Regions from separate parts of the Brevibacillus antibioticus genome, predicted to be linked through region 2. Evidence: riboswitches for the same ligand, from Rfam matches in the RefSeq annotation. Region 2 holds a riboswitch; the other holds the start of a gene.
The links. Region 2 has a riboswitch for S-adenosylmethionine ahead of E8L90_RS20805 (methionine ABC transporter ATP-binding protein). Riboswitches for the same ligand answer to the same signal wherever they lie in the genome.

Region 1: another riboswitch for S-adenosylmethionine. It lies ahead of E8L90_RS04520 (homoserine dehydrogenase); the one in region 2 lies ahead of E8L90_RS20805 (methionine ABC transporter ATP-binding protein).

Annotation. Positions count from the first base shown of each region.
Region 1 is NZ_SZNK01000001.1:904,679-912,030, reverse strand. It holds gene E8L90_RS04540 (MFS transporter) at 1-733, shown strand, start outside; gene E8L90_RS04535 (CcdC family protein) at 832-1,311, shown strand; gene E8L90_RS04530 (VOC family protein) at 1,402-2,217, opposite strand; gene E8L90_RS04525 (CapA family protein) at 2,295-3,488, shown strand; gene E8L90_RS04520 (homoserine dehydrogenase) at 3,526-4,791, opposite strand; SAM riboswitch class I at 4,878-4,989, opposite strand; SAM riboswitch class I at 5,055-5,161, opposite strand; gene E8L90_RS31055 (hypothetical protein) at 5,256-5,390, opposite strand; cobalamin riboswitch at 5,550-5,755, opposite strand; gene E8L90_RS04515 (DinB family protein) at 5,781-6,296, opposite strand; gene E8L90_RS04510 (cyclase family protein) at 6,314-6,955, opposite strand; gene E8L90_RS04505 (Gfo/Idh/MocA family protein) at 6,977-7,352, opposite strand, start outside.
Region 2 is NZ_SZNK01000001.1:4,337,282-4,344,633, forward strand. It holds gene E8L90_RS20790 (peptide ABC transporter substrate-binding protein) at 1-1,191, opposite strand, end outside; gene E8L90_RS20795 (MetQ/NlpA family ABC transporter substrate-binding protein) at 1,381-2,220, opposite strand; gene E8L90_RS20800 (methionine ABC transporter permease) at 2,281-2,946, opposite strand; gene E8L90_RS20805 (methionine ABC transporter ATP-binding protein) at 2,947-3,960, opposite strand; SAM riboswitch class I at 4,061-4,176, opposite strand; gene E8L90_RS20810 (LCP family protein) at 4,333-5,319, opposite strand; gene E8L90_RS20815 (MFS transporter) at 5,507-6,736, shown strand; gene E8L90_RS20820 (DUF4179 domain-containing protein) at 6,797-7,352, opposite strand, start outside.

The sequences.
Region 1 (7,352 bases), 3.4 Mb from region 2:
CGTTGTATCCATGGACCTGTCCATGCTGTATGTGTGCTCCATCATCGCGTACGCTGTACTCGCTGTCGTTACGCTCTTTCTCCGCATTCCGCCAGTGACTTCTCGGAAGATTCAGGAAAAAGTGGAGTTTCGCGAGATATTGACGATCTCGCGGCAAGACCCAGCTTTGTTTGTCGGATTGATTAATAATGGGTTGATCACCTTGTTCCTTGGCGGTTTGAACCTGATGATCTTGAACTTTAGCGAGCTGCAACGGGAGCCTCAGCTCATGGGATGGATCTATGCGGCAGAAGGAATCAGCATTTTGATTGGCGGTCTCTTGGCAAAACGTTGGATAGGCCGCAGAAACCTCGTGGCAGCATCGACCATCATGCTCTTTTTCTTCGCGCTGTCCCAATTTGGCATGTCCTTGGCTGATAACAAATTCATGGTGCTTGCTTCCTTCTCCGTGTTCGGCTTTGTCGTTGCTTTCTTTTTCCCCGTCACCGCAACGATTTTCCAGAAGCGCCTAGCTCCACACCAGCAAGGGCGATTCTTTTCTTTCAAAAGCATGCTGGATCGTGGATTCTTCTTGTTGGCTCTCGCGATTACAGGAGTTGGGCTGGACCTTCTCGGCATTAGCAGCTACCTCCTCTTCATCGGCTCAGTGACATTGCTCTTTGGCTTGTTAACTTTCTTTTACAGTAAAAAGCATAAGCTGGATGTTCGATCCCACGATGAAGCAGCTGCCTAGTATCGGAAGGTATCGTACCATGACAAACGCTTTCCCACAGACCATACTTTGGTGTACACTAGTGAAAGTATGTTGAACACTTATGGAGGCGTTTTTCCATGCAGATACTTTCCTCTCCCATTTTGGGAATCCTGCTGCCTCTCGTGATGGCTATTGCAGTGATCTTTGTGAGAATGCGTCGGCAAAAAAAGCCAGCTTCCGCAAAAAGCATTATTTTGCCACCATTCTTTATGGCGACAGGGTTTGCGATGTTCTTGGTCCCGGAGGCGCAATTACCACCCAAGTTTGATATTGCAGCCTTTGTGGTTGGGCTTTTCTTTTCGATTCCGTTGATTATGACGTCACGTTTCGAAATCATTGGGCAAGATGTGTATTTGAAACGGTCCCGTGCGTTTTTCTTCATTTTGTCCGGTCTGTTGGTCATCCGGCTGATTATTAAGCTGTTGATCAAAGATAGCTTTACACCGATTCAAACAGGTGGACTGTTCTTCTTGCTCGCATTCGGTATGCTCGTACCTTGGCGTATCGCGATGCTGGTGATGTACCGGAATTTAACCAAAAAGATGTCTGGCACCTAGTAAAAAACCACCTCCATTGCGAGGTGGTTTCTTTTATGATTCAGTCATCTAAAAAGAAATCTGCATTCGCTTCACACCTGTTTCTAAAGACTATTCCAGCGCTGCGAGAAAGTAAGATCCTCCACCAATCTTATACTCGCTATTCTTGCTTGCTCCTGCCAGCTTCGCAAAAAACGGTCTTTGCCCGCGATTTTCCCATGCAGTCTGCGCCAATCCCTCCTCAGTCGGTTGGCAAAGCACTACATTTCCTCCCGATAGTTCAAAGGTTTGGCAGATGGCCCCCAGTTCTTTATCGTGGAATACTTCGCTCTTCTTCCACCCAAACCAGCTTTGCCAACGTGCTGTTGCTTCTTCCAGATCTGTCACGGCATACCCTACAGATATGAGATGGGCTGCACCGTTCGGATGTGCGCCAATGATGCCACGATTCGTCAAATCGTCTATTCTCTCATCATCCGTTTGCGACCATTCAATGAGAAATGGCGGGAGAAGAGCACTATCTGCATCTTCGAGGAACAACATCCGCCACCGAAGCGTCGTGCCATCATCACGCGTACGACTTCCCGCAACAGGTCCAGTAACCTGCAAGCCTTGGCTTCGCAAACGCTCTGCCCACGCATCCATCTCGTTGGTCCGAAGCGCAATCTGTCCAAATCCTTCTCCCTTTGCCTCATCCGCGATACATTGACGTACGAGGGGATTCTCCGAATGTCGAGCAAGCTCCTCGTGTTCAACCGCTAAAAATTCAACATAAGAAAGCCCGAAATAACTCAGGCTATTCCATGTCCCCCAAGGCGCATGACGCCCTCCAACAACCGCATGAAAACCCGCTTGACAAAATTGTTCCGCTGCTTCCTTTGGAGTTTGCTGTACAAAATGAACCAAATGATCAAAAGTTAATCGCACCTTTTTTCGCCTCTTTTCGTATTACTTATAGAATATCAAAATTCATTTATGTAAGGATAGAATGACAAGGGGGAAAAATGAACGAGACCAGATCAAGCCGGGTAAAAGCTCGGCGCAAGCACTCACGCAAAAAATGGGTACGTGCCGGAAAGAGCACGCTCTTATTTAGTGTGTTGGCCATCTTCGTCGTCGGAACCTACTACCTATTCCAAACAGCTATGGATAGAGAACATGCCAACCCGTACACGCCGCCTGCTCCTGATCATACCGCAAACCAAAAGACTTCCGTGCAGCTCACCTTTGTCGGTGACATCATGATGTCAGGAAATGTTGAGAAAACCCTACTCGCAAACAGCTATGACTACCCATACAAACATGTAAGCTCGCTTTTTTTGCAAGATGATATCACCATTGCCAATTTGGAGACGCCGATCACCGCCACAGGTGTTCCTGCTCAGAACAAGGATTATGTCTACAAGTCATCGCCACTTGCTGTCCCTGCCATGAAAAACGCTGGGATTGATGTGGTAAATCTCGCCAATAATCACTCCATGGACCAAGGAGTTCCCGGGTTGCTGGATACTTTTGACGCTTTGGATGAAAACCGGATTCAATACGTCGGCGCCGGTAAGGATGCTAGCCGTGCCTATTCGCCTATATTCATAGAAAAGAACGGCATCAAGATCGCGATTCTCGGTTTCAGCAGGGTCATTCCCGAAACGAGCTGGTTTGCAGGTGATTCCCAGCCAGGTATGGCCGCTTCCTATGATCCTACATTGGCAGTGAAAGCGATCCGTGAAGCAAACAATCAAGCGGATCTCGTCGTGGTGATTTCACACTGGGGCAAGGAACGCTACGATTATCCTATCGATCATCAAAAAGAGCTGTCTCGTGCCTACATCGATGCTGGTGCAGATTTGATTGTCGGCGGTCATCCTCACGTCCTTCAAGGTTTTGAACGATACAACGACAAATGGATTGCGTACAGTCTCGGCAATTTCATTTTCACACGATCAACCGAACCCAAGACTTGGGAAACGATGGTCCTGCAAGCAACCTGCACGAAAAGTGGTGATTGTGAGCTGACGATGCTTCCGTTTCACGCAGAATTGGGACAAGCTGTACCGATGAATGAAAGCAATGGCGCTGCCCTACTAAAACGCATTGAATCCATTTCTGAGAGTGTCGAGATACAAAGTGACGGGCGTGTGCAGCCGCGTGCAAAAGCAGTGGAGACTGCCCCTGACAAAAGAAGCCGTGTTTCCAGGTAACTAGAAATACGGCTTTTCTTCTTATTATTCCTCTTACTTACGCAGATTCGATAATGGGGAAGCATCGTACTTCTAAGCCAAAATCATTTTTCAATAAGGACTCATGCTCTTCACTGATTCCTGTCACGATCAAACCTGCGCGCAAGACGCCCCCCAAATCGAATTGGACTTTTAATTTATGAACGTTCACTCCTACTTGCTCGAGGAAATGCAAGACACGATCTGGCGTAGCAGTATGACACGAGCCCTCAAGATAACAGAGGACGTGTTCTGCCGAGTCCACCGTGACTCCAGCTTTGTCAGCCGTTTTTTCTTTCCAGGTAGGATGCGGTGTGAATGGCTGTGTCAATAAATAGGCCAAATCCTCCACGACTGCACTCGCTGTGGGGAGCTCTCCTGCCCCTCTTCCTGTAAACAACAAGTCTCCCACGATGTTACCGGATAGCTGGACAGCATTAAATGCGTCGTGGATTTGCGCCAACGGATGGCTCAGTGGAAGCATGGTTGGTTCAACAGATAGGCGAATTTCTTGTTCGGCTTGATAAGCCTGCGCGATCAGCTTGATCCGGTACCCCAACTCGCTCGCAATCCGAATGTGACCCGCTGACAAATCTGCAATCCCTTTGCGAACAACATCCGCTAAAGGCAGCGCTTCTCCATAAACAAGCTGTGTCAAGATATACAATTTATACATCGCATCAAAGCCTTCTACATCCGAACGAGGGTCTGCTTCCGCATAGCCCAGCTCCTGCGCTTGCTTGAGCACCTCTTGGTATGAGAGCTGCTCTGCTTCCATTTTCGTCAAAATGAAGTTCGTTGTTCCGTTGAGAATACCGCGAACACCTTGGATATCGTTCGTGCGAAGGAACTGCCGGAGCACGCTCAAGATCGGGATGCCCCCTGCCACACTCGCTTCATAAGCAAGATGCACTTGATACTGATTGGCCAAATCGACTAGCTCTGTTCCTTTTTTCGCCAGGAGCTCTTTATTCGCAGTTACCACATGGCAGCCCTTTTCAATTAAAGCACGGACGTAGTCATAGGTAGGTTCTACACCACCCATGACCTCCACCACGATATCCACATCGCTTCTCAATACATCCTCAAAGTCAGTTGTCAGTAAAGCAGGGTCGACATGAACCGCCCGCTCTTTTTCCGAGTCACGCACCAATGCCTTGACGATCTCAATTCGTTTTCCCAGACGAGAAGCCAGCTTCTCCTGTTGCGAACGGATCGTTTTGATTACGCCTCCACCAACTGTTCCCAATCCCAATAATCCCACGCGTACCACTTCTGTACTCATCCTGACCACCCCATACCCCGAGTTTTAGATAAAAAGAAAAGCCATCTTCGATAAGAAGAAGGCTTGTTAGCAGCTAATGCTCCCCCTCCTTATCTCCCAGGACGTATATGTCCTGCAGGAATTGGCACCTTGTCACAAAATATGCGTGACGGTTGCCGGGCTTCATCGGGCCAGTCCCTCCACCTCTCTGGATAAAGAAAATATGAAATTAAAAAAACCTTCTTCGCTAAGAAGAAGGTTCATCTACTAATGGAGTAACCCGCTTCTTATCTTTCGAGACGAAACGTCTCGCAGGAATTGGCACCTTATTGCCATATGCAACGGTTGCCGGGCTTCATCGGGCCAGACCCTCCACCTCTCTGGATAAGAACTATTTATGCTGTTGAGCTTTATTCTAAGAAATTCCAAGGCAAGCGTCAACAAAATTCTTTCTTTTCTGATTGCAAGCTAATTTGGCAAGGCTTTCAATTGTGGATGAACAGGCTTTCCACCTCTTCCATACTGCAGCAAGCGCAATGAAACACGCCCTCCTGGCCTTCCTTAGGTATCTCTTTTTCCTCAACATATCCGCACCATTGGCAAATGAAAAGTTGAATCATCGCACGCCCTCCTCTTCTTTTATCCTGCCCAAAATAAAAAGAGCATTTTCCGCTCGACCGTGACGATCGTTAGAAAATGCCAGAAAAGGAGGGACGTACTTGTCCACTCGCTGTTTTTTGCAAGCCATCTCTAACACCTCCCTATCTCCCGTAGGTCTATCAGTGTTGTCGAAACAGGCAGGTCTCCTGACTATGGGATCATCGTTTCGCGTCGCCTTCCCCGTCTATTTTGATAGACCAGTGGCTTGTTGGACGCTGACTCCCCTCTTACAGTGGCGGGACCGTGTCGGATTTGCACCGAGCTTCCCTATTATCCTTGTGGCGAGTTGGTTACGCCCTAAGGAACCTGTTTCCACCTATGAAATTGTCTATTCTCACTGCTACGTTACCTTACCCGAAGTACCGTTCTATCAAAATGCTAGTGTGGTGAGCTTCATGTCCAGCAATCACATAGGCCAATGTCCTTGCAGATAGCTTGTTTCCGTTGGCAAGTCCTGTACGCAACCACGCTTCTGGCGAGATTCCTCGCACCTGCGCGATGGTGGAAGCACGGACAGCCTTATACTCTTCCAGTAAATCAGACAGGTCTCTTAGCTGAAAACACCCGTTTTCAACAAAAGCATTCTCATCAAAACCGACGAGGGGTGTCTGATCTCCTCTCGCGATTCTCAGCAGGCGATAGCTCATGATTCGTTCTGCATCGATGAGATGACCCAACACCTCTTTAACCGTCCATTTGCCTGGCGCATACCGATAATCAACTTGTTCGGGGGCAAGGGACGAAACTAACGCGACGATCCTCTCTCCTTGCTGCGTGAGGATCGTTTGGAGCTCCCCCTCCGGTACAAGACCCATGTAATAGTCAAAATAAGCAGCGTATTCATCGCGCTCTGGTCGTCTGAGCATATGTTTCCCACTCCTCGTCATTCAGTTTCAATAGACAAGTTACTATGTAAGCCTTCAAACAATAGGACCCTTGCCGGGGCTGCATCCGTGCCGATCAGCTTGAGTGGTGCAGCTACCAGAAAATACTCGCCTGGCGGGACCTCTGCTAGCCGCAAGCCTTCCACGACAATGACTCCCGCTGCAAACAATTTTTTATGTGTGGGGTGACCTTCCTGGCTGCGTTCGATTCCAAGTGCATCGGTACCAATGCCCCGCACCCCCAGCTCACTTATATATTCCGCACCTTCTTCTGACAGAAAGATGAATTCAAAAGAGAACGCCTCTTCAAAAGAGTTTTTCGTTTTAAACAGGACAAAATCTCCTCGCACCAAATCGAAGCTCTCCAAGTCGGAGCGGGTGATCCTGTCCTCTACCGCTGTGAGATCGAGAACCTTGCAATTGCCCACTAGCTTTTCCAATGAAATACTCTCAAATGTATCACCAGCATTCACCATGTGCAGGGGAGCATCCACATGGGTACCCGTGTGAAGATCCATGTCGATTCTCGATTCGGTTACATAGCCACTGGTAGCCGTACGTATTTTCGGTTGCTTTTCTGGCTTGTTTTTATACACTGTCATTCCTTCGTAAACGGTGGCGGTTACATCATACATTTTCATCCCAAACGCCCTCCCCTTTGCCTACTGTTTTTTTCGATCCGCTGGAAAAACAATCCCCATCTGTCTTCTCGCTTCATCCATGACCTGCATGGTCATTTTGGAAACTTCATGCGAATTCGTTGCAGATTGTCTGGCCCCGCTCCTCGCCAAGTGTAGGAATTCTCTTATTTCATAATGCATGGTCTTCGGGGTCTGAGGCCTTGTTACGTGTTCGGTTCGCCCGTCCCTGTAACGAATGTCCACTTCTTTGAGATGGTTGATTCGATCGATCACCATCGTAGCGTCCTCCCCTTGAATTTCTGCTGGCTGATAGGAGGTCGTAATTTTCGAGAAGCTAATGATTGCATCCATCTCTCGATACTTCAACAACATACTACCTTCTCCATCCACTCCAGAA
Region 2 (7,352 bases):
AGTCAAAGTGATCGGAGGCAGAGTTGACACGTTAAGCTCCTTCATACCTTCTTCCAACAGCTTTTTGGCTGTTTCTACATCATTATCCTTGAAGTAGCCTTCTTTGTTGATAATCATAGATTGCGGCAGCATCCCCATCGTTGGCACTTGGCCCACTTGTGTGATGTTATCTACGATGGTTTTACGGTCAACTGAGTATGCCAAGGCTTTACGAATTTTCACATTGCTGAGCGGCCCTTTTGTCGTATTCATCTTGTACCAGTACATCGTGGCTTTTGGATGAACAACGAGCTTACCCGCGTCTCTCAGTGTTGGGATCGCATCGGTGGGAAGTCCGCCGAGTGGCTGACCTGCCCAATCCAGCTCACCGTTTTCGAACATGGACAGGGCTGTATTATCGTCCTCGATCATCGCGATCTCAATGCGATCGAGCTTCACTACGTCTTTATCCCAGTAGTGCTCGTTCTTTTCAAGTACGATCTTGCTCTTGTGCCCCCACGCTGTCAGCTTAAATGGACCGTTACTTATGTGCGTCGCCGCTTCGTTTGCCCATTTTGGATTGGCCTCCACTACTTTTTTGTTAACCGGGTAGTACGTGTAGAAAGCCGTCAGCTCCAGGAAGTAAGGCGTTGGATTCTCCAGTGTGACTTCCAGTGTTTTGTCATCGATTGCCTTCGCGCCGAGTTCGTCGGGATTCGCCTTGCCTGTGTGAATCTGCTGCGCATTTTTAATGTAGTACAGCTGATAGGCATACTCCGCGCCAAAGGTCTTGCCGAGTGCACGTTTCCATGCATACACGAAGTCGTGGGCAGTTACTGGATCACCATTGCTCCATTTGGAGTCACGGAGCGTAAACGTATACACCAGCTTGTCATCCGAGATTTTCACATCGGATGCTACTGAATTCACTGGCTTTGCGTTTGCATCGAAGCGAGTCAAGCCATCAAACGTAGCACGAACGATCGCTCCCGCAGTGGCATCTTTCGCAAGCCCAGGGTCCGCTGTCGCAGGCTCGCTCATAATGTTCGCCCGAAATACGTGGGGCTTTCCATTTGCAGGCTTTTCAGCGGTCGCTGCAGTTCCCTCAGCTGGAGGGGTTGTCGTAGATGGCTGCGTACTTGTGGAGCATCCAGCTAACACGCTTCCAGCGACCAACATCGCGCCAAGAAACAACTTGAGATTTCGTTTCATCTGAAAATTCCCCCTTATCTATATTTTCTCATTTCAAACACAATATACGCGACCGGAATTGGGTTGAAAACAGGGTTGCGCTATATTTAATTTAATTTTATGAAAATTCACCATATTATAAATAAAAGTAAAGCCCAACCAGCTTTTCGGCCAGTTGGGCTTTTGTTGATCGATCAATTATTTCTACTTTTAGAACGCTGGGATAATCGCGCCTTTGTATTCATCTTCAATGAACTTTTTCACTTCAGGTGAGTTCAGTGCTTTTGCCAGCTTTTGAATGGCTTCGGAATCCTTGTTGTCAGGACGAGCTACCAAGAAGTTTGCGTATGGAGTATCTTTATCTTCAATAAACAGAGCGTCTTTGGTTGGAACAAGCTTTGCTTGCAGCGCGTAGTTCGTGTTGATCAGCGCCAAATCTACTTCTTCCAGAACACGCGGCAGCATTGCTGCTTCTACTTCTTTTAATTTCAGGTTTTTCTTGTTCTCAACAACATCTTTCACTGTACCGCTGATGCCAGCGCCTTCTTTCAGCTTGATCAAACCGTTTTTCTCCAAGAGTGCGAGTGCACGACCGCTGTTTGTCGCGTCGTTTGGCAGCGCGATTGTTGCGCCATCAGCTAATTCATCTACAGATTTTATTTTTTTGCTGTAAGCGCCAAATGGTTCGATGTGTACAGCCACTACTGGCACCAGGTTCATGTTTTGGCCTTTATTGAAGTCTTCCAGGTAAGGCTTGTGCTGGAAGAAGTTTGCGTCGAGTTGTTTCTCGTTCACTTGAACGTTAGGTTGTACGTAATCAGTGAACTCTTGGACTTCCAAGTTCACGCCTTGTTCTTTCAGTTTTGGTTGAATGAACTTCAAGATTGCTGCATGTGGAACGGGAGAAGCGCCTACCTTCAATGTTACTTCCTGTTTTCCGCCTTGTGCACCGCCTTCAGCTGGAGCAGGTGCTGTTTCGGTTTTGCCTCCGCAAGCTGCCAAAGAAAATGCCAACACAGTAGAAAGTACAGATACGACTAGCTTTTTCATGAATGATTTCCCCCTTGCATGTATTTCGTTTTATTTTTTGTCAATCTATATGGAAAGATCCTATTTACGGCTGAATTTCTGAACCAGACGGTCCCCCAGCGATTGTAAGATCTGTACCATCACCAGCAAAATAACAACCGTCACAATCATGACATCGGTTTGGAAACGCTGGTATCCGTATCGAATCGCCAAGTCACCCAAACCGCCTCCGCCAATTACCCCAGACATCGCTGTATAGGAGACTAGCGTTACCGTCGTGATCGTAATACCCGCGATCAGACCGGATCTAGACTCTGGCAAAAGGACATTCCAGACGATCTGCCAATTGGAAGCACCCATAGATTGTGCAGCCTCAATCACGCCTTTATCAATCTCACGCAGAGAGGTTTCCACCAAACGTGCGAAAAATGGAGCGGCACCAAACACGAGCGGCGGAATGGCACCCAGTACCCCGAGTGAGGTTCCTACGAGCATTTTCGTCACAGGAATCAGCAAGATCATCAAAATGATAAATGGTACCGAGCGCAATACGTTGACAACGAATGATGCGATCGAATAAAAAGTGCGGTTTTGCAAAAGCTGTCCGCGTGAAGTCAAAAACAGAATGATGCCCAACGGCAAACCAATCAGGACGGTAAACAGAGTGGAGAAGCCGAGCATCGTGAGCGTGTCCATCGTACCTTCGCCGATTTCAGCCCAATCCACATTTTCGAATGTCCAGTCCATTTATATCACCTCTACTTCCAAGCCACGTTGGCGCAGCGTCTCAATGGTCTTTTGATTCTGTGCGACATCGCCTTCCAGCTCGATTACCAACTGACCATACGGCGTATCCTTCATGCGAGAAATGGTTCCCTGCAAAATACTGAACACCGTACCTGTCTCTTGCATGGTTTGGAACAAGATAGGCTGGTACGTTTTTTCTCCGAGGAAGGTGACACGAGCAATCGTGCGGTTCCCCGAAGCCTTTTCGTGCTCGACTGCTTCGCGCAGCTCTGTAGAGTCTGCTACTTGCTCCACGAATTCTTGTGTCGTTTGATGCTTCGGACGAAGGAATACATCCAGTACGTTACCCGACTCGACGATTTTTCCTCCATCAATCACGCCGACACGATCACAAATAGAGCGAATGACGTGCATCTCGTGGGTAATTAACACAATGGTCAAGCCCAGCTTGCGGTTGATGTCCAAGAGGAGTGCGAGAATGGAGTTCGTCGTCTGCGGATCGAGAGCCGATGTAGCTTCGTCGCAGAGCAGCACTTTTGGATCATTCGCGAGCGCACGGGCGATCCCGACACGCTGCTTTTGTCCGCCAGACAGCTGGGTTGGATATTTGTCCTTATGTGCCTCCAAGCCAACCAGCTTTAGCAGCTCGTTCACTTTCTTATCAATCTCTGCCTTCGGACGCTTTGCCAGCTTGAGCGGAAAAGCGACATTTTCGCCGACTGTTGAAGAAGATAGCAAGTTGAAGTGTTGAAAAATCATACCGATTGCGCGACGCTTTTCTTGCAGCTTCCCTTCATCCAGCTTTGTCAAATCGACGCCGTCCACAATAACTTCCCCTGAAGTTGGACGCTCCAGCAAATTGATGCATCGGATCAATGTACTTTTCCCGGCACCAGAGTGTCCGATAATCCCGTATATTTCTCCTTGCTCTATGGAAAGGTCGATCCCCGTTAACGCTGGGATGGTTTTACCTTGTACTTGATAGCTTTTATGCAAATGACGCAGTTGGATCAACGCATCCACCTCCCGACCATAATCTTGATAAAAATATAAAAACCCCTTTTTCACAAACGAAAAAGGGGCTGCAACGCAATGTATACGTTCGCATCCACCCTTCTCATCTGTACAAGATCCAATAATCCTGTAGGAATTGGCACCGCGACGTTCATTCGAAAATGAACCGGCTGCCGGGCTTCATAGGGCCTGTCCCTCCGCCTCTCTTGATAAGAAAGATATCTACGTATATTATGTTCGTTTTTTCTATTTCATGATGATACAAAACGGATTATATCCTTTTTGAAAATATCACGTCAATAGTAATAGCAGGAAAAGTTTTTTGATCCATGACGCCGTTGCGGATGATTTATCACAAAAAAAGCAGCACGCTTAGTTTTGCGTGCTGCTTTTCTTTTCTTCCACGGGTTGATCTGATGCTTCTGTAGGAGGTGTAATTTTTTCTTGGACAAACGACTGAACCTGATCGACATCTGGAACCAGAACGGAGCCTGCTCGGTGCGATTCACGGAACATCCCCATTGGCGGCAATTGATAGTTACCTGGCTCTAACGTATTCAATTTTAATCCAAGTGCAGACAGCTTCAGCATGTCCACCGAACTAATATTGGTTTGAACATACGGTGATACTTCCTTCAAAATGGTAGGAAGCTGCATCAGCGTCGTACCGTTCTTCATCTGATCCACGACTGCCGTCATTAATTTCCGCTGCCGCTCCGTCCGTGTATAATCGGAGGTCGCATCATGGCGGAAACGAGCATATTGCAAGGCTTTGTCTCCATCCAGCTTTTGCAGACCCTTTTTTAGATTAATATCGTAGGCACCTTTATCTGTTGGGTCATGATAATACATGTTTTTTTCTACATTGATCTCGACTCCGCCTACTGCATCAATCAAAGCCTTGAAGCCTTCAAAGTCAGTAATCACGTAACGATCAACCGGAAGTCCAGTGAACTGACTAACTGTTTCCATTGCCAGCTCAGGTCCACCTTCTACAATCGCAGAGTTGATCCGCGAACTGCCTCTACCGGGAATATCTACATACGTATCACGTAGGATTGAAAACATGTCATAACGTTTCCCCGTAGGATCGATGCTGACCAGCATCATGGAGTCAGAACGAGGAAGCCCGTTATTTTTCATTCCTCTGCGGTCTACTCCCATCAGCAGGATATTGACACGTTCCTTGCCATCCCACTCAGGTATTTCTGCTGCTTTGGTGGAATTCCCACCACTAGGCGGTGCGATGTTAGGCTCTTGAATATTTTGAGCAAATTGATAAAAAGAGTATCCGTAATATCCAGCTGTCGCAGCCATCACGACAAGCAAAAGAAGCAACACTCGTTTCCATATTTTCATAAAGTCCACCTTTATTCTCTCTATCCTCAGTTGATGTCATCTCTCCACTTTGTCTAGTATACTCGAATTCGACAAAATTGGAGCAGCCTTTATTTGGGTACCCATCACTTTATAAACATTTTAGTTTACAAAGTTTCAAAAACTCACTATACTGTTCTTATCCATAATGGGTAAGGGGTGCATTCGCGTGATATCACCGTCAGCTTTCCTCAATCGCTATCCACGTGAGGCCATTTTTTTCCTCATCGCCAGCTTTATCAACTCCTCCGGGAGCGCCTTTATGTGGCCACTTACTACCTTATACGTACATACCATTTTGCAACGCTCGATGACAGAAGCTGGATTCGTCTTGATGATCCAATCTCTGGCTGGAATCTTCGGCCAATTCATCGGCGGATCGTTGTTTCATCGACTAGGTGCCAAGCGTCTCATTGTCGGTGCATTGATTTTTCAAGGACTTATTCAATTTTCCATTCCTTTCGTTCAGAGCTGGCCTTTCTACCTGATACTCATGATGGGGCTTGGCTTTACGTTCAACCTATCGTTTCCTGCCATTCAGGCATTTATCGGCTTTCGTTGGAAGGAACAGCGCCGAGAATTGTTTAACATCGTCTATGTCGGAAACAACCTAGGGATGGCAATCGGTACCGCGTTGGCTGGAGTCATTGCCACTTTATCCTTCCAGCTTACGTTTTGGTTCAACAGCACGAGCACCTTACTCTTTGCCTTGTTTTTCTTCCTTTTCATGAAGAATATTTCGCATCAGGATCTGGTAGGTGAGCAACAGGAGGAACAGCAAAAACACCGCGAGAAAAACAACTTTACCCTGCTATTGCGGTACCAGTTGTATTTGTTTATGGCATTGGGCGCAGCACTCATTTTCTTTTCCAATACGGTTTGGAACACAGGCGTTGCTCCTTACATTACAGAGCAGGGTATGCCATTGTCATCGTATAGCTGGCTGTGGACCATCAACGGGATTATCATTTTTGCTGGCCAGCCCATCACGTCCTGGATCAAGCGGTTGTTGAATCAGAGCTTGTCTGCCCAACTCGTCGTCAGTGCCATCGCGTATGCTGTCGGTTTTGGGTGTATGCTTGTCTACCACGGTAGTTATTACGCATTTGTTGTCGGAATGGTTATCACTACATTTGGAGAAATGCTCATCTCGCCCACTATTCCTACTTTTATATCGGAAAAAACCGGAGAGAATGCTCCCTTTTATTTGGGGGTCGTAGGGGCAATTACAACTGGCGGAAGGCTCTTGGGGCCGCTGGCTATGGGGTTCATGTATGACCATGGTGGCATTCATCCAACTCTGTTCTTGGCAACGCTTGTCTCTGCGGGTTCGGTTCTGCTCTGTCTGTTACATGCTTATTTTCATCGGGAAAATCAAGCAGAGGTTGCTAAATACTGATTTCAATTGCAAAGAAGCCGCCCGATCCCTATTACAGGAACGAGCGGCTTGTTCATTACACTACTTCTTTTCTCCCTTGATTTGCACTTCCCAATCGACTTTGTTCTCTTTTATTACATGATCGAGGAAGACTGTTATTTCCTTCACATCTTTTTTCTGAAAGAGCACTTCTAGCTTCCCTTCGAGTTTTATCGTACCATTTTGGTTTTCTTTTTTGTTGACCATTAACCTTACTACTCTGGCCTCATTCCCGTTTTCGTCCTTTACCGTCAATAGCTTTGGAAGTCCCACAATATCTTTGGCAAGAATGGCTTCCACTGGAATATCGATTGAGGTATTCTCCTCATTAACTTCCATTTCGATCGATTTAAACGTGATTTGGTTCCCAGCAACATCTACTTTTTTCGGATTTTTCTCCAGTTCAGCAAGAGATAGCTTGGTTTGAGAAGAGACTTTCTCTCCTGTATAGACAGCATCGAGCTTCATTGTCAAGTTTTTTGCTGGGTCCAGTGGCATGTACGTATGGACAAAACTCGTACTTGGCTGCCACTTCGTTGTGAAGTCAACCGACGAACCATAGCTCATGCCTATGATATTGAGATTGTGATCCCTTTCA